3 regions of the Nocardioides sp. B129/18 genome follow, and region 3 is predicted to be linked to each of the others. Evidence: predicted binding sites of a transcription regulator. Region 3 holds the regulator's gene; each other region holds the start of a gene.

What was found. Region 3 encodes LexA, which represses DNA repair genes until DNA is damaged. Its sites were predicted from a motif close to TCGAACANNTGTTCGA; they were not measured.
Region 1: recA (recombinase RecA) is a predicted target of LexA. The motif match lies at 2,562-2,577, and genes of this name have one in related genera.
Region 2: ACZDWJ_RS07935 (SAV_6107 family HEPN domain-containing protein) is a predicted target of LexA. The motif match lies at 1,078-1,093, and genes of this name have one in related genera.

What each region holds. Positions count from the first base shown of each region.
Region 1 covers NZ_JBUZJI010000026.1:30,756-36,662, forward strand. The annotation lists gene ACZDWJ_RS16280 (hypothetical protein) at 1-251, shown strand, start outside; gene ACZDWJ_RS16285 (response regulator transcription factor) at 248-964, shown strand; gene ACZDWJ_RS16290 (sensor histidine kinase) at 961-2,094, shown strand; gene ACZDWJ_RS16295 (VOC family protein) at 2,117-2,527, shown strand; gene recA (recombinase RecA) at 2,732-3,787, shown strand; gene ACZDWJ_RS16305 (regulatory protein RecX) at 4,081-4,560, shown strand; gene ACZDWJ_RS16310 (phosphoribosyltransferase) at 4,630-5,124, shown strand; gene ACZDWJ_RS16315 (HipA family kinase) at 5,117-5,907, shown strand, end outside.
Region 2 covers NZ_JBUZJI010000008.1:32,865-38,771, reverse strand. The annotation lists gene ACZDWJ_RS07940 (methyltransferase domain-containing protein) at 1-416, opposite strand, end outside; gene ACZDWJ_RS07935 (SAV_6107 family HEPN domain-containing protein) at 468-953, opposite strand; gene ACZDWJ_RS07930 (hypothetical protein) at 1,195-1,728, opposite strand; gene ACZDWJ_RS07925 (YbaK/EbsC family protein) at 1,786-2,277, shown strand; gene ACZDWJ_RS07920 (phytoene desaturase family protein) at 2,279-3,628, shown strand; gene metF (methylenetetrahydrofolate reductase [NAD(P)H]) at 3,648-4,538, opposite strand; gene ACZDWJ_RS07910 (polyprenyl synthetase family protein) at 4,617-5,735, shown strand; gene ACZDWJ_RS07905 (Rv2175c family DNA-binding protein) at 5,752-5,907, opposite strand, start outside.
Region 3 covers NZ_JBUZJI010000005.1:92,220-98,126, forward strand. The annotation lists gene ACZDWJ_RS05450 (alkaline phosphatase family protein) at 1-947, opposite strand, end outside; gene ACZDWJ_RS05455 (alkaline phosphatase D family protein) at 947-2,632, opposite strand; gene lexA (transcriptional repressor LexA) at 2,755-3,552, opposite strand; gene ACZDWJ_RS05465 (LysM peptidoglycan-binding domain-containing protein) at 3,822-4,199, shown strand; gene ACZDWJ_RS05470 (ABC-F family ATP-binding cassette domain-containing protein) at 4,378-5,907, shown strand, end outside.

The DNA of each region.
Region 1 (5,907 bases), on a different contig from region 3:
GCGGGGTCGGCGCGCGGGTGCTGGTGGTGCTCGGCTCGGTGACGCTGCTGGCGATCCCGGTGCTGCTCTCGCGCGGGGAGTCCTACGACGTCGCGAACCGGACGGTCCTCGACCGCCCCTACGGCCAGGGCTGGCTCATCGTCGCGGCCCTCGTGGTCCTCGGCGCGGTGCTGGCCGAGGTGGTAGGCCGGCGTCGCGCGCTCGTCGCCGGGGAGCCCGACGCCGGGGTCGGGCCCGAGCCCGCGTCGTGACCGGCGCGCGGGTGCTGGTCGTCGACGACGACGTCACGGTGCGGGAGGTCGTCGTCTCCTACCTGCGCGCGCACGGTCACGACGTCCTGGAGGCCGGCGACGGCCACGGCGCCCTGGCCGGGGTCCGCGACCACCGGCCCGACCTCGTCGTCCTCGACCTCATGCTGCCCGACGTCGACGGCCTCGAGGTGCTCCGCCGGCTGCGCGCCGAGGGGAGCCCCGTCGCGGTCGTGCTGCTCACCGCCCTGGGCTCCGAGCCCGACCGCGTCGCCGGCCTCGAGGTCGGCGCCGACGACTACGTCACCAAGCCGTTCAGCCCGCGCGAGCTCGCGCTGCGCGTCGACTCCGTGCTGCGCCGCACCGGCGTCGGTCCGGCCGTCTCGGAGGGACCGCTGGTCGACGGCGACCTCGTGCTCGACCCCGCCGCGCGCACCGTCGTGCTCGGCGGCCGCGAGCTCGGCCTCACCCAGCGCGAGTTCGAGCTCCTGCGCCACCTGATGGCCCACCCCGACGTCGCCTACGGCCGCGACGACCTGCTGCGCGAGGTGTGGGGCTGGTCGGTCGGCGACCACTCCACCGTCACCGTCCACGTCCGCCGGCTGCGGGAGAAGGTCGAGGTCGATCCTCGACGCCCGCGACGGCTGCTCACGGTCTGGGGCGTCGGCTACCGCTGGCATCCCTCCGCCGCGCAGGTGCCGGAGCGGGCCCGATGACGCCCGACGAGGTGCAGATCGTCGGCGTCGCGGCCGGCGCCGCGCTGGCCGTCGGCGTGCTGGGCCTGCTCGTGGCGCGCCTGCTGCGGCGGCGGTCCCTGCGCTGGCAGCTCGCCCTGGTGGCGGTCGTCGCGGTCGGCGGCGTGCTCGCCGGCGTGCTGGCGATCGCGCGCCTGATGTTCCTCTCCTCCCACGACCTCCACGTCGTCACCACGGTCGCGCTGGTCGGCGGCGTCGTCGCGGTCGTCGTCGCGATCCTGCTGGGCCTCACCACGACCCGCCGCTCCGAGGCGCTGCGCGAGGACGTCCGCCGCGTCGGCCTCGGGCTCGCGCCGCGACCGTCGGTCTCCGACGACGCCCCGGCGGAGCTGCGCGCCCTCTCCACGGAGCTCGAGCTGGCCCGCGCCCGCCTGGACGAGGCCCGCGAGCGCGAGCGGCGCCTGGAGGACGCGCGACGGGAGGTCGTCGCGTGGGTCTCCCACGACCTCCGCACCCCGCTGGCGGGGATCCGGGCGATGGCCGAGGCCATCGACGACGGCCTCGCGCCCGATCCCACCCGCTACCGCCGGCAGATCGTCGCGGAGGTCGACCGCGTCGTGATGATGGTCGACGACCTCTTCGAGCTCTCCCGGATCCACGCCGGGACCTGGCGCCCGCGGCCCGAGCACCTCGACCTCGCCGACCTCGTCAGCGACGCCCTGGCGACGGCCGAGGCCGCGGCCTCGGCGCGGGGCGTGCGGCTGAGCGGCGCGGTGCCCGATGGCACGGAGGTCGCGGCCGACGCCGCGGGACTGGCCCGGGTGCTCGACAACCTCGTCGCCAACGCCGTGCGCCACTGCGAGCCGGGAGGCACGGTGGAGGTGCGGGCCCGCGAGGAGGGCGACGACGTCCACCTCGACGTGCTCGACGCCTGCGGCGGCATCCCCGACGACGAGCTGGCGCGGGTCTTCGAGCCCGGCTGGCGCGGCGCCCAGGCCCGGCCGGCGGGGGAGGCCGGCACCGCCGGCGCGGGGCTCGGTCTCGCGATCGTGCAGGGCATCGTCGAGGCCCACCGCGGCAGCGTGGCCCTGGTCAACCGCGGACCCGGCTGCCAGGTCACCGTCCGGCTTCCCCTCGTCCCGACGTCCTGACCGGACGGGCTAGCCTCGGCCGATGACCTCGGGACAGACCACCTTCGCCCGCCTCCATCACGTGCAGCTGGCCATCCCGGCCGGCGGTGAGGACGAGTGCCGCGCCTTCTGGGGCGGGCTGCTCGGCTTCGAGGAGCTTCCGAAGCCGCCGGTGCTCGCGGCGCGGGGCGGATGCTGGTTCCGCGCCGGCGGCGTCGAGGTGCACCTCGGCGTCGAGGCGGACTTCGCGCCCGCCCGCAAGGCGCATCCCGGCATCGAGGTCCGCGGCCTCGACGCGCTCGCCGCGCGGCTGGCCGAGGCCGGCCGGCCCGTGGTGCCCGACGGCGAGCTGCCGGGTCATCGGCGCTTCTACGTCGACGACCCGTTCGGCAACCGGCTGGAGCTCCTGGAGCCGCTCGAGACGCCTCAGCCGCTGGAGACCGGGGCCGTCTGAGCCCTCTCGGCGTGTCGGCGTGTCCTGCCTCGCTTCGAACGGGTGTTCGGGCTAGATTCTGTCCACAGGCGACGTGCCGACGCCCTCCTCCCCAGATCCGATCCGGGGGCTCGGAGACTGTCGGCGGTCTGACCTAGCGTCCTTCACGACGACACGACAGACCCCGACGGGCGGCACCGCCCGACACATCGACGAGGAGACACCATGGCAGGCGGAGATCGCGAGAAGGCCCTCGAGGCGGCGCTCGCTGGCATCGAGAAGCAGTTCGGCAAGGGCTCGATCATGCGGCTGGGCGACGACACCCGCGCCCCGCTGGAGATCATCCCCACCGGGGCCATCTCGCTCGACATCGCGCTCGGCATCGGCGGCCTGCCCCGCGGCCGCGTCGTCGAGATCTACGGCCCGGAGTCCTCCGGAAAGACCACCGTCGCGCTGCACGCCGTCGCCAGCGCCCAGCGCGCCGGCGGCCTGGTGGCCTTCATCGACGCCGAGCACGCGCTCGACCCCGAGTACGCCAAGGCGCTCGGCGTCGACACCGACTCGCTGCTGGTCTCCCAGCCCGACTCCGGCGAGCAGGCGCTCGAGATCGCCGACATGCTGATCCGCTCCGGCGCGCTCTCGCTCATCGTCATCGACTCCGTGGCCGCCCTGGTGCCCCGCGCCGAGATCGAGGGCGAGATGGGCGACAGCCACGTCGGCCTCCAGGCCCGTCTCATGAGCCAGGCGCTGCGCAAGATGACCGGTGCCCTCAACAACTCCGGCACCACCGCGATCTTCATCAACCAGCTGCGCGAGAAGATCGGCGTCATGTTCGGCTCGCCCGAGACCACCACCGGTGGTCGCGCGCTGAAGTTCTACTCCTCGGTCCGCCTCGACGTGCGCCGCATCGAGACGCTCAAGGACGGCACCGACATGGTCGGCAACCGCACCCGCGTCAAGGTCGTGAAGAACAAGGTCGCCCCGCCGTTCAAGCAGGCCGAGTTCGACATCATGTACGGCAAGGGCATCAGCCGCGAGGGCGGCCTCATCGACGTCGGCGTCGAGGCGGGCATCGTCCGCAAGGCCGGCGCCTGGTACACCTACGACGGCGACCAGCTCGGCCAGGGCAAGGAGAACGCGCGCAACTTCCTGCGCGACAACCCCGACCTCGCCAACGAGCTGGAGAAGAAGATCCTCGAGAAGCTCGGCATCGGGGCCACCGTCGACAACGACGAGTTCGCGGGCCTGCCCGACGAGCCCATCGGCGTCGGCGACTTCTGAGGGTCGCGCCTGTGAGCAGTGCCGGCCGTCGCGACGCCTGGCAGGACGAGCGCCCCGCGCCGTCCTGGCTGGGTGACGTGGCGGCCGGCGTCGAGGCCTGGACGCAGGGCCGCGCCGCGCAGACGCCATCCCCGGACACGCACGACGAGTCCCAGGAGGCTCCGCGTCCTGCGCGGCGATCGTCGCGAGCGTCCGGCTCCCGTCGGGGGTCCGGCAGGTCCGCGTCCGGCTCTCGCCGGTCGGCGCCGCCGGAGGACGCCGCGGCCCTCGGCCCCGACGCCGACCCGGAGTCGGTGGCTCGCACCATCCTGCTCGACCAGCTCACCGGCCGCGCCCGCAGCCGCAAGGAGCTCGCCGAGAAGCTCGCCGCGAAGCTCGTGCCCGACGACGTCGCCACCCGTCTCCTCGATCGCTTCGAGGAGGTCGGTCTCATCGACGACGAGGCCTTCGCCCGGCTGTGGGTCTCCTCCCGCGGAGCCGGCAGCAGCCGGGGCCTGGCCGGCCGCGCGCTGAGCCAGGAGCTGCGACGCAAGGGCGTCGACGACCAGGTCGTCCGCGAGGTGCTCGACGACGTCGAGCCCGACGCCGAGCGCGAGGCGGCGCGGGCGCTCGCCGAGCGCAGGCTGCGCTCGCTGAGCCGCGTCGACGACCTCACCGCCACCCGGCGGCTGGTCGGCATGCTGGCGCGCAAGGGCTATCCCGCGGGCATGTGCCACCAGGTCGTGCGCGAGGTCCTCGCCGCGGCCGACCGCGAGGCCCCCGACGAGCTGTGATCGTGCGCTGAGCCCGCGTCGGCAGGACCCGGGTCGACGCGGTCCCTCGCCTCCGGGAAGAATGCCCCCGTGGCCGACGAGCGCGAGATCCTCACCTACGAGCTGTTCGGGACGGCGGTGCGCGACCTCGCGCAGCAGGTCGTCGCCTCCGGGTACGAGCCGGACATGGTCCTGGCGATCGCCCGGGGCGGACTGGGCCTGGCCATGGGCCTGGGCTACGCGCTCGACGTCAAGAACCTCTCGGCGGTCAACGTCGAGTTCTACACCGGCGTCGACCAGCGCCTCGACGTCCCGATCATGCTGCCTCCGACGCCGGCCGCGGTGGACCTCTCCGGTCTGAAGGTGCTGGTGGCCGATGACGTCGCCGACTCCGGCCGCACCCTCGAGATCGTCCAGCAGTTCTGCAGCGGCCACGTCGCCGAGGCCCGCACCGCGGTCATCTACGAGAAGCCGTGGTCGGTCGTGAAGCCCGACTACGCCTGGCGCCGCACCGATCGCTGGATCAACTTCCCGTGGTCCACCGAGCCGCCGCTGGTGAGCCGGTCCAGCGTCGTCGATGCCTGAGGTCGTGCTCGAGCCGCTGACGCAGGTCGGCGTCACCCGCTATGTGACGCCGCTGCGCGAGGGCGGCAGCCTGCCCGGGATCGTCGAGGCCGACGACCTCGGCACCTACGTCTGCAAGTTCCGCGGGGCGGGCCAGGGCGTGCGGGTCCTGGTCGCCGAGGTCATCGTCAGCGGTCTGGCCGAGGTGCTGGGCCTGCGCACGCCGCGCCTGGCCGTGCTCGACCTCGAGGCCGACATCGCCCGCTACGAGGCCGACGAGGAGGTCCAGGACCTGCTGACCGCGAGCCTCGGGCTCAACCTCGGCATCGACTTCCTGCCCGGCGCCTTCGGCTACGACGGCCTGCACGACGCCGACGCCGGTGCGCTGCCCGAGGCGGCCACGGTGCTCTGGCTCGACGCGCTCACCGCGAACGTCGATCGGTCGTGGCGCAACCCCAACCTGCTGGTCTGGCACGGCGACCTCTGGGTCATCGACCACGGCGCCAGCCTGTACTTCCACCACGGCTGGTCCGGCGGCGTGGGCGATCTGGCCCGGTTCGCCGCCCAGCGGTGGAGCGCCGAGGACCACGTGCTCGGCCGCGCGATCCCCGCGCTGGCCGAGGCCGACGCTCGGCTCACCCCGCTCCTCGACGACGCCGCCCTGCGCGCGATCGTCGCGCGCGTCCCCGACGCCTGGCTCGTGCCGGTGCCGGGCGCGGAGAGCGCCGAGGCGCTGCGAGAGGCCTACGTCGCCTTCCTCACCGCCCGGCTCGGCACCCGGCAGTGGCTGCCCGGCGGCGCCGC
Region 2 (5,907 bases), on a different contig from region 3:
TGGGCGACGAGCAGGCTCAGGACGCCGTCGGGCCGGAGCGCGCCGGCGAGGTCGGCCAGCGCGGAGGCGGCGTCGCCGGCCAGCTCGAGGACGCCGTGGCACAGCAGCAGGTCGACGCTGGCCGGGCGGCCGGCGAGCGTGGCGAGGTCGCCCTGCTCGCTGGCCACCGCGACACCGGCCTCGCGGGCGCGCCGGTCGAGCGCGGCGAGGGCGTCAGGGCTGGGGTCGATGACGGTGACCCGGTGTCCGGCCTCGGCGATGCGGACGGCCAGTCCGCCGGTGCCGCCTCCGATGTCGAGCACGCCGAGCGGGCAGGTGGCGGCTGCGAGCAGCGGCTCGAGCGCGCTCCACACGACGCCGGTGCGCGCGGCCTGGCGGCGCTCGGAGGGACGGTCGCCTGCGGTGGTTCCGGGCATGGCCCCGACCCTACTGTCGCGGACCCGGCGCCGCGCACCCCGGCGGGGCGCTCAGCCCGCGCGCAGCCGGGTGGCGACGCCCTCGCGCGGGGCGGTGGCCCGGGGCGCGAGGCCCAGGGTCTGCTCGACGAGCGCGAGGAACCGCTCGGCGTCGCGCAGGAGGTCGTCGGCCTCGCGAGGGGTGACGGCGCGTCGGGAGCCGGCCGCGGCGGCCGCGCGCTTGGCGGCGCCGGCGGCGAAGAGGCCGGCCCACTCCTCCAGCTCCGGTGCGAGCCGGGCGAGGAGGGTCCAGGCAGTGGTGCGCCCGCGAGAGCGGGCGGCCTGCGGCCGCGCCCGGGCCGCGACGACGGCGGCCGCGGCCTGGAGCGCGGCGACGTGGGCGGTGGCGTAGCGGGCCGGGACGTCGGGCTGCGCGGCGGCCTCGGCCAGCGACGCGGCGGAGCGCGCCAGGTAGGCGTGGGTCTCGGCGGGCAGCAGGGCCGGGTGCGTGAGCACCGGGGCGTCGGTGCCCCGATCGGGGTGGGCGACTGCGTGCATGGCGACCTCTCCTCGACCCCGACCCCCGGGGCGACGCGACGCCGGACGGCGTCTCCCTCGGCGGACCGGGGGTCGAGGTCGGCCCGCCGAGGGTGTCGTCGGCGCCTCGTCCCTCGCAGTGGATTCGAACGCCTGTTCGACATGTTCGAGTGTGCCCCAGCTCGCGAGCCCGGTCAAGGGGTCGCGCACGGGTCGCGCACGGGGTCGCGCGGGCGGGCTCCTGGAGGAAGCCGGGGAGGGCTCAGTCGCGGGCGGCGACGAAGGCGTGCACCGAGGGACGGAACAGCGTCACGAGGATGGCGACGTCGAGGACGAGGGAGGCCCAGAGCAGCACCTCGAACGCCGTGGGCGCGCCGACCCGGATGCCCGCGCCGGTGCAGATGGCGACCACCAGGATCAGCCCGGCCAGCGACCAGCGCGCCCAGGCCAGGCCGATGCGGAACAGCGCGAGCAGCACGCCGACGATGGACGCGACCACGACGGCCAGCACGATCGCCACGGGCACGAACTGCGGGATCGCGATCGGCTGCTCGTCGATGAGGTACTGCAGGCCCTGGCGGGCGACGATCTCGCGGGCCTCGCGATGGCCCTCGGCCCAGTTGCGGATCAGCGCGTCGCGCTGGACGACGGTGAGCAGCACCGTGACCGCGCCGAGGCCCAGGAGCGCCAGCAGCAGGCCCGTCGCGACCTCGACCGACCGCGGACGGGGCCGGCGCGCGAGGGCGCCCGGAGCGTCGGCGGTGCCGGGAGCGGTGGCTCCGGGGGTGCTGGGCATGGGTCCTCCGTACGAACGGCTGCGGGGGGCGACAGCCCAGAGCCTAAGGTCTCCCCCATGAGCGAGGAGCACCCCGGCATCGCGCGCTTCCGCGAGGAGCACCGGGCCCGAGGCGGGCGCGGGCGCATCGTCGTCCTGCCCGACGGCGTCCACACCGCCGCGCTGGCGGCGCAGGCGCTGGGCTGCGCGGTGGGCGCCATTGCCAACAGCCTGCTCTTCGAGGACGACGGGCGTCCGGTGCTGCTGCTGACCTCCGGCGCGCACCGCGTCGACCTCGTCGCCACCGCCGCGCGCCTGGGCGTGCCCGCCCTGCGTCGCGCGAGCGCCGACGCCGTGCGCACCCACACCGGGCAGGTCATCGGCGGCGTCTCCCCCTTCTCCCACCCCGCGCCCCTGCCCACCTGGATCGACCCGACGCTGGCCTCCTACCCCGAGGTGTGGGCCGCGGCCGGGCACCCGGCGGCGGTCTTCTCCACCACCTACGACGAGCTGCGCGCGCTCACCGGCGCCACGCCGGTCGACGTCGGCCCGGCCCAGGACGGCGCCTGAGATGGCGCGGGTCGTCGTCATCGGCGGCGGGCTGGCAGGCATGGCCTCCGCGGCCCGCCTGGCCAAGACCGGGCACCGCGTCACGCTCGTCGAGGCCGACCGCGAGCTCGGCGGCGCGCTCCGCCCGGTGCGCGCGGAGGAGCACGGCGGCCCACCGGGGTTCTCCTGGGACGCCGCGGTCTCGACGGTGCTGCTGCCCGCCGTGCTGCGCGACCTGTTCCGCAAGACCGGCCGACCGCTGGAGCAGGAGCTCGAGCTCGTGCCCGAGCCGGTGCTGCGCGAGCACCGCTTCGAGGACGGCTCGCGCCTGGTGCTCGAGGGCGGCTCCCGCGCCCGCCAGATGGAGGCGATGGAGGGGCTCAAGCCCGGCCTGGGCCAGGGCTGGCAGGACTACGTCGACGCCGGCGGCGACGACTGGGAGGTGCTGCGACGCCACTACTTCGAGGTGCCGTGGACCCCGGACGCGCTGGCGGCCGAGGCCGTCGAGCGGCTCGACTCCCGCGAGACCCTCGAGCGCCGCATCAAGGGCGCCCTGCGCGACAAGCGGGCTCGGCTGCTGGCCGCCTACCCGGCGATGATCGACGGACAGGACCCCCGCACCACGCCCGGGTGGACCGCGCTCACGGCCTATCTGGAGCAGACCTTCGGCGGCTGGCGCTTCGAGGGCGGCCTGCCGACGCTGGCCGCCGGCCTCGGCGCCCGGCTGGCCACCCGCGGCGTCGAGGTGCTCCTCGGCACGCGCGCCGTCGACGTCGTCGTGCGGGAGGGCCGCGCGGTCGCCGTCACGATCGTCACCGCCGACGACCTGCCGCAGGACCTCGACGCCGACCACGTCGTCTGCGCCATCGACCCCCGCCGCCTGCCCGTCCTCGCCGACGCGGCCGCGCGCACCATGCCCGCGCTGCCGCCGGTGATCAGCCACCTCGCCCTGCGCGACGACGAGCCCGACGACCCGCTGCCCGACCTGCCGCCGGAGGTCGTCCTGCACGGGGATCCGCTCCTCGTGGTGCGCACCGGCGGCCGGGCGCCCGAGGGCCACCGCGCCTGGACGATCCTCGGCCGCGGACGCGTGGCCGAGCCGCTGCCGGTCGCGCTCGCCCGGGCCGGCCTCGACGTCCGCTCGCGCATCGTGCACCGCGTCGACCTCAGCCCGCGCGACCTCGTCGAGCAGTGGAACGGCTCGCCCTACGGCGTCCTGTGGCAGGGCCGCACGACCGTGCGCCGCCGCCTCGGGCCGCAGACCCCGGTGCCCGGCGTGCTCGCCGCCGGCGCCCACGCCACCCCGGGCGCGGGCCTGCACGCCGTCGGCCTCTCGGCGGCCCTCGTCTCCCAGGTGATCGGGCCGGCCTGAGAGAGGCTCGGACCGAGCGTCAGACCGTCACGTGCAGGCGCTCGAAGATCTCGAGCGTCGCCCGGGACTGGTTGAGCGTGTAGAAGTGCAGCCCCGGCGCGCCGGCGTCGAGGAGCTCCTCGCAGAGCTCGGCGGCGATCGCGATGCCCTCGGCCCGCATGGCGACGGGATCGCCCTCGTGCCGGGCGATGCGCGCGACGATCTCCGGGGGCACCTCGGTGCCGATCAGCTCGCCCTGACGCCGGATCGCGCTGAGGTTCAGGATCGGCATGATGCCCGGCAGGATCGGCAGGTCGACCCCGCGCGCCGCGACCCGCTCGACGAGCCCGACGTAGTCGGAGGCGCGGAAGAACATCTGGGTGACGGCGAACTCGGCGCCGGCGCGGGCCTTCGCGGCGAGCACGTCGGCGTCCTGGTCGAGCGAGGCCGAGGCGGGGTGCCGCTCGGGGAAGGCGGCGACGCCGATGCGGAAGGTGCCGCGGGCCGCGGCCATCTCGACGAGCTCGACGGCGTAGGAGAGCCCGCCCTCGGTGGGCGTCCACGGCGCCCGGGGGCCGTCGGCGGGGTCGCCGCGCAGCGCCATCACGTGGTGGACGCCCGCCTCCTCGTACTCGTCGAGGATCGCCTCGAGCTCGGTGCGGGTGTGGCCGACGCAGGTGAGGTGCGCCATCGGCACCAGCGAGGTCTCGCGCGCCATCCGGCCGGTGATGCGCACCGTGCTGCCGCGGCTGGAGCCGCCGGCGCCGTAGGTGACCGAGACGAACGTCGGCCGGTAGGGCTCCAGCGCGCGGACCGTGGCCCACAGCCGCTCCTCGCCCGCCTCGTCGCGCGGCGGGAAGAACTCGAAGCTGAAGGAGCGCTCCCCCGCCTGCGCGAGCTCGCGCAGCGAGCGTCCGCGACCGATCGTCATGCCGCGATCCTAGGTTCGCGCGGGTCACCGCCGGGGCGGACGTCCACGGGCGCGGGCCTGCGCCTACGCTCGGTCGACGTGAGCGACTCCCCCGGCACCGGCAGCCACACCCACCCGGCGACGGCCGACGACCCGGTGGGCGCCGAGCCGTTCCGCGCGGCCGTGCAGGAGGCGCTCGACGCGGTCGTCGACGCCCAGGCCGTGCGCCTCGCCCCCCTGGGGCCGGACGCCGAGCGGCTGGTCGCCGAGGTGCGGGCCCTGCTGGCCGGCGGCAAGCGCCTGCGGGCGCTGTTCTGCCGCTGGGGCCACCTCGCGGTGCTGCCCGACCCCGAGCCGGCCCGCGCGCAGGCGCTCGTGCGCGCCGCGGCGTCCCTGGAGCTGCTGCACGCCAGCGCGCTGGTGCACGACGACCTCATGGACGCCTCCGACACCCGGCGCGGACGCCCGTCCACGCACCGCGGGTTCGAGGCCGAGCACCGCACCGCCGGCTGGGGCGGCGACCCCGCCCAGTACGGCGCCGCCGCCGCGATCCTCACCGGCGACCTCCTCCTCGCCTGGGCCGATGAGGCGCTGCGGCGCTGCGGCCTCGCGCCCGACGACGTCGCACCGGCGCTCGAGGTCTTCGACGAGTGCCGCACCGAGGTGATCGCCGGGCAGTTCCTCGACGTCTCGGTGCAGGCACGCGCCCGCGCCGACGTCGACACCGCCATGACGGTGCTGCGCTACAAGTCGGCGAAGTACTCCGTCGAGCGGCCGCTGCACGTGGGCGCCGCGCTCGCCGGCGGTGACGCCGCCGCGCTCGCCGCGCTCAGCGCCTACGGCCTCCCGCTCGGGGAGGCCTTCCAGCTGCGCGACGACGTCCTGGGCGTCTTCGGCGATCCCGCCGTCACCGGCAAGCCCGCCGGCGACGACCTCGTCGAGGGCAAGCGCACCGTGCTGGTGGCCCTCGCGCTCGAGCACGCGCCGGCCGACCGGGCCGCCGACCTCGACGCCGCCCTGGGCGGCCCGCTCACCGAGCAGGACGTGCAGCGGCTGCGGGCCACCATCGAGGACTCCGGCGCCCTGGCCCGCGTCGAGGAGCTCATCGAGCGCCTCACCGCGCAGGCGCTCGACGCGCTCGACGCCGGCGGGTTCCCCGAGCCGGCCCGGGCCGCGCTGCGCGCGCTGGCGCTGGCCGCGACCCGGCGCCAGGTCTGACCCGCCTGCTGGGGATCTACCAGGCCATCGCCTGGGCGCGGCGCTTGACCTCCGAGCCCCGGTTCTCGCGCAGGGCGTCGATCGGGCGCCCCGGCAGGTCGAGGTCGAGGAAGAGCCACGCGATGATCTCGCGGTCGGTGTAGCCACCGTCGTGGAGCATCGTGATGAGGCC
Region 3 (5,907 bases):
TGGGAGGCCGCGCCGGTCCAGTAGCAGAGGTCGGCTCCGCCGTTGTCGGCGATCTGCACCTTCCCCGCGAGCAGCGGGTCGGCGTCGAAGGCGCTCTTCAGGCTGATGAACCGGTTCGGCAGCGACCAGTCCATCGAGTGGTCGGCCAGCACGCAGACCAGGGCGTCCTTCCACTGGCCCGAGGCCTTGAGGGCGTCGACGAACCGGCCGACCTGGAGGTCGGTGTCGGCCAGCGCGAGACGGCGGGCGACCTTCAGCGTGGTGCCGGTGAGGTCGGCGTGGCCGAAGCGGTCGATGTCGCCGAGGTTCACGAACATCAGGTGCGGGTCGTAGTCCTGCACCATCGCCAGCGCCGCCTGCATGATGAACAGGTCGGGGGCGTGGTCGGTGATCGGCAGCGTCGGCGAGGGCTCCCAGCGGCGGCCGGCGCGCGTGCCGAAGATGCCGTAGAGGTACTCCTTGGAGAGCACGGTGGCGGTGCGGTACCCGCGGGCTCGGAGCCGCTCGATGACCGTGACGGCCTTGAGGTCGGTGGGGCGATCGAGATCGCGGACGACCTTCTCGGCCCGGTCGTAGACGCTGTTGGCCGGGACGCCGGTGCGGTCTGGCCGCAGCCCGGTCATCATCATCGTGTGGTTCGGGATGGTCTCCATCACCGGCAGCGAGCGGGCCCGCGGCAGGTTGAGCCCCCCGGTGCGCAGGGCGTGCAGGTTCGGCGTCAGCGTGGCGCTGATCTCCGAGGGCCGGCAGCCGTCGATCACCAGCACGTAGGCACGACGTCGGGTGGCCGGTGCGGGGGCCGCCTCCGCGGCGGTGCCGGTGAAGACCAGGCCCGCGGCGGCCGCGGCCGCGCCGCTGAGCACGGTGCGTCGGCCGCTGCGCATCTCGCGCAGGCCGCGCTCGAAGGGCCGCTCGTCGGTGCGCGGGTGCGAGGAGGAGGTGCACATCAGGCGTTCACCGGTCCCTCGGCGGCGCTCAGCGCGTTGCTGCCGGCCAGCGTCCGGTACGACACCGACCAGGTGGCCGGCGAGGTGCGCACCCGGCGGTCCCCGATGACGAACCAGTCGCACTGGGTGCGTTCGGGGGTGACGTCGAGGACGCAGAACCCGTGGCTGTCGAAGTCGAGGTACTGGATGTGCCGGTTGGCGGCCTTGATGGCGGTCTCGACCGCGACGCTCGCGGTGCGCGGGGGTGCGCCGGTGATGTCCTTGAGGTTGTTCGAGGTGATCGAGGCACCGACGAACTCCACCGCCAGCGACTCCCCGACGGCCGGGTAGAGCGAGGCGTCGCTGGGCAGGTCGGCCGCCCAGCCGGAGTGGATGTCGCCGGTGATGAAGACGACGTCGCGGGTCTGATGGTCGGCGAGGTGCTGGAAGACCGTGCGTCGGTCGGCGGTGTAGCCGTCCCACTGGTCGACGTTGTAGGGGATGCCGTCGGTGGGCAGCACGCCCGTGGCGGTGTGCAGCGCGGTCGCGAGCTCGCGGGGCAGCGTGCCGAAGTCGACCGGCGCGATCATCACCGGGTTGCCGATGATCTTCCACTGCACGGCCGTGGAGGCCAGCGACTGCTTGAGCCAGGCCATCTGGGCTGCGCCGGTGATGGTGCGCGAGGGATCGTCGACCGCGCCGACGCCGGGGCCGGGGGAGGCGACCTGCTCGGAGCGGTAGGAGCGCAGGTCGAGCATGCTGATCTCGGCGAGCTGGCCGAAGCGGAAGCGGCGGTAGAGCCGGTCGCCGTCGCCGAGGGCGGCGGTGCCGTTCAGGCGCACCGGCATCCACTCGTCGTAGGCCCGGTGCGCGCGGGCGCGGCGCCGCGTCCACGAGCCCTCCGTGGCGGGCGTGTGGTTCTCCGCGCCGCCGGACCACTGGTCGTTGGCGACCTCGTGGTCGTCCCAGGTGATGATCCAGGGGTAGGCCGCGTGGAGGTCCTGCAGGTCGCGGTCGGTCTTGTACTGCGCGTGGCGCTGGCGGTAGTCGGCGAGGCTGAGCACCTCGTGCGCCGGCACGTGCGGGCGCACGTCGACGTCGTCCTTGCCGTAGCCGTACTGCCCGGGGCCGTACTCGTAGAAGTAGTCGCCGAGGTGGACGATCAGGTGCAGATCGTCGCGCGCGGCCAGGCCGCGGTAGGCGGCGAAGTAGCCGGCCTGCCAGTTGGCGCAGGAGGTGAACCCGAGCCGCAGGTGCCGCAGCTCGGCGTCGTGCGCGGGCGCGGTGCGGGTGCGGCCCACGCGGCTGACCTGGCCGGCCGCCGTGAAGCGGTACCAGTGCCAGGTGGCCGGAGCGAGGCCGCGGACGTCGACCTTGACGGTGTGATCGCGCGCCGCGGAGGTCGCGAAGGTGCCCTTCTTGACGATGCGCCGGAAGCGCCGGTCGGTGGCGACCTCCCACACGACGTCGGTGCGCGGACCGCGGCCGCTGCCGGGCAGTGCGGTGGCGGTGGGCGTCACGCGCGTCCAGAGGACGACGGCGTCGGGGAGCGGGTCGCCCGAGGCGACGCCGTGCTGGAAGACGCGGTGCGTGGCGGCGTCAGCGCTGGAGCCGAGGGCGCCGACGGCGCCGGCCGTGCCGACGGCGACGGGCGCGGAGGCCAGGACGGCGCGGCGGCCGACGGCGGGGAGATCGAGGTGGGTCACGCGCCCTCAACGCAGCAAGGGCTCCGGAGGTGACGGCGCGGGCGGCAGGTGTCGCGGAGGCGTCGCCGAGCGTTCACCCGCGGGCCATCGGGGACGGCCCGCGGGTGGCGTGGCTCACAGGATCACAGGCTGCGCAGCACCGCGGTGACGACGCCGAGGATCCGCGCGTGGGTGCCGTCGATGGGGTCGTAGGCCGGGTTGTGCGGCATCAGCCACACCTGGCCGTCCTTGCGCTGGAAGGTCTTCACCGTGGCCTCCCCGTCGAGGAGCGCCGCGACGATCTGGCCGTTCTCGGCCGTCTGCTCCTGGCGGACGACGACGAAGTCGCCGCTGCAGATGGCGGCGTCGACCATGGAGTCGCCGACGACCTCGAGCAGGAAGAGCTGGCCCTCGCCGACGAGCTGGCGCGGCAGGGGGAAGACCTCGGAGACCTGCTCCTCGGCCAGGATCGGGCCGCCGGCCGCGATCCGGCCGACCACCGGCACGTAGGCCGCGGAGGGGACGGTGTCGCCGATGCCGGTCTCGTCGTAGGAGCTCTCGTCGGCCGAGGAGATCGAGCGCCGGGCGGCGAGGACCTCGGGCAGGAAGACCTCGAGGGCGCGCGGCCGGTTGGCGTCGCGGCGCAGGAAGCCCTTCTCCTCCAGCACGCGCAGCTGGTGGGCGACGCTGGAGGTGCTGGTGAGGCCGACGGCCTGGCCGATCTCGCGCATGCTCGGGGGGAAGCCGCGCTTCTCGATGGCCTCCTTGATGGTGGCGAGCACCTTCAGCTGGCGCTGGGTGAGACCGGTGGCGTCCGGCGGGCCGTCGGGGAGCTCGGAGACGGTCTTGCCGCGCGGCTTCGCAGACGACTTCTCAGGAGAGGTCTCAGGCGAGGTCGGGGAGGCCTTCTCGGCGGGATCGGGGCGGTCGCGGGTCGGCATGGCCTGACGGTAGCGAGACCGGACGCCGGACTCAAACATCTGTTCGAACTCGGCGTGTCCGCAGCCCGGGAGACACGGAGGGTCGGCCGGCCGGCCCTGAGTCGAACACGTGATCGAGATCGCTCTTGTGTTCGATCGAACACCTGATCTACTCTGGATCCAGTTCGAACATCCGTGCGAATCCCGACCCTCGGGCCGCGATCGTCCGGAACTGTCGGCGCCGACCGATAGACATCCGTCGTCCCACTCCCACTTCCCCAGGAGTCCCGATGAGCACCCTGATCCTCCAGCCCGCCGCCCGCCCCGCCCGCTCCGCCGCTCGGCCCGCCGTGCGTCCGGTCGCGCGGCCCTCCGGCACGGTGCGCCTGACCCGGCGCGGTCGTCTGGTGGTCTTCGTGCTCGCCCTCCTGATCGTGCTCGGCACGGGCATCGCGCTGGCGGCCGGCTCGGTGGCCACCCAGGAGCCCGGCACCCCCGAGCCGACCCAGGTCATCGTCGTCCGCTCCGGGCAGACCCTCTGGGACATCGCCGCCGCCCACGCGCAGGACGGTGACGTCCGCGGCATGCTCACCCACCTCCAGCACCTCAACGCCCTCGACGGCGGCCTGGTGCGCGCCGGTCAGCGCCTTCAGGTGCCGCTCGACTGAGCGCAGCGCGGGCCGTCGGCCCGCCTCAGACGTCGTCGGCCGCCTCGACCCCGGCCGACGCCACGGGGAAGACGAGGGGCGGGCCCACGGCCCGCCCCTCGCGCCGTCTCCGGACCCGGCACGCCGGAGGGCGAAATGCGGTCGCCTCCTCGGACGCGGGCAGGGAGGATGGATCCTCGTGGGTCACGTCGACGTCTCCGGAGTCCGCTACGAGCTGCCCGACGGGCGGGTGCTGCTCGACGACGTCTCGTTCCGGGTCGGCGAGGGCGCGATCGTCGCACTGGTCGGCGCCAACGGCGCGGGCAAGACCACCCTGCTGCGCATCGTCACCGGCGAGCTGGCACCCCACGCCGGCGTGGTGACCCGCTCCGGCGGGCTCGGCGTCATGGGGCAGTTCGTCGGCGTGCGCGGCACGGGGGAGGAGCAGCCCACCGTCGCCGACCTCCTGCTCTCGGTGGCGCCGCCGGCGGTCCGGGCCGCCGCCGCCGAGGTGGCGCGCTGCGAGCTGGCCCTCATGGAGGTCGACGACGAGCCCACGCAGATGGCCTACGCCACCGCGCTCGGCGACTACGCGGACGCCGGCGGCTACGACCTCGAGGTGGCCTGGGACGTCTGCACGATGGCGGCCCTCGGCGTCCCGTTCGAGCGGGCCCGGCACCGCGACGTCGCGACCCTCTCGGGCGGCGAGCAGAAGCGCGTGGTCCTCGAGGCGCTGCTGCGCGGCCCCGACGAGGTGCTGCTGCTCGACGAGCCCGACAACTACCTCGACGTCCCCGGGAAGGTGTGGCTCGAGCAGCGCCTGCGCGAGTGCGGGAAGACCGTGCTCATGGTCAGCCACGACCGCGCCCTGCTCGACGCCGTCGCCACCCGCATCGTCACCGTCGAGCTGGGGCATGCCGGCAACACCGTGTGGACCCACCCCGGCGGGTTCTCCGACTACCACCAGGCGCGCCGCGACCGCTTCGAGCGGTTCGAGGAGATGCGTCGCCGCTGGGACGAGGAGCACGAGAAGATCATCGCCCTCGTGCACCGGCTGCGCGTGAAGTCGGAGTACAACGACGGCATGTCCAGCCAGTACCGCGCCGCGCAGACGCGGCTGCGCAAGTTCGAGGAGGCCGGCCCGCCCACCGAGCAGCCCCGCGAGCAGCAGGTGGCGATGCGGCTGAAGGGCGGTCGCACCGGCAAGCGGGCCGTGGTGTGCGAGCAGCTGGAGCTCACCGGACTGATGCGCCCCTTCGATCTCGAGGTCTGGTTCGGCGAGCGGGTGGCGGTGCTCGGCAGCAACGGCTCGGGCAAGTCGCACTTCCTGCGGCTGCTCGCCGCCGGCGGCACCGACCCCGAGCTCGGCAACCGGCCGGTGAGCGAGCGTCCGATCGAGCCGGTGCGCCACCGCGGCCTCGCCCGGCTCGGCGCGCGGGTGCAGCCGGGCTGGTTCGTCCAGACCCACCAGCACCCGGAGCTCCTCGGGCGCACCCTGCTGGAGATCCTTCACCGGGGCGAGCAGTCGCCCGACGGCCGCGGCCGCCCGGGCATGCCTCGCGAGCAGGCCAGCCGCGTGCTCGATCGCTACGAGCTCTCGGCCAGCGCCGAGCAGCGCTTCGAGTCGCTCAGCGGCGGCCAGCAGGCGCGCTTCCAGATCCTGCTCCTCGAGCTGTCCGGCGCCACCCTGCTGCTGCTCGACGAGCCCACCGACAACCTCGACGTGCAG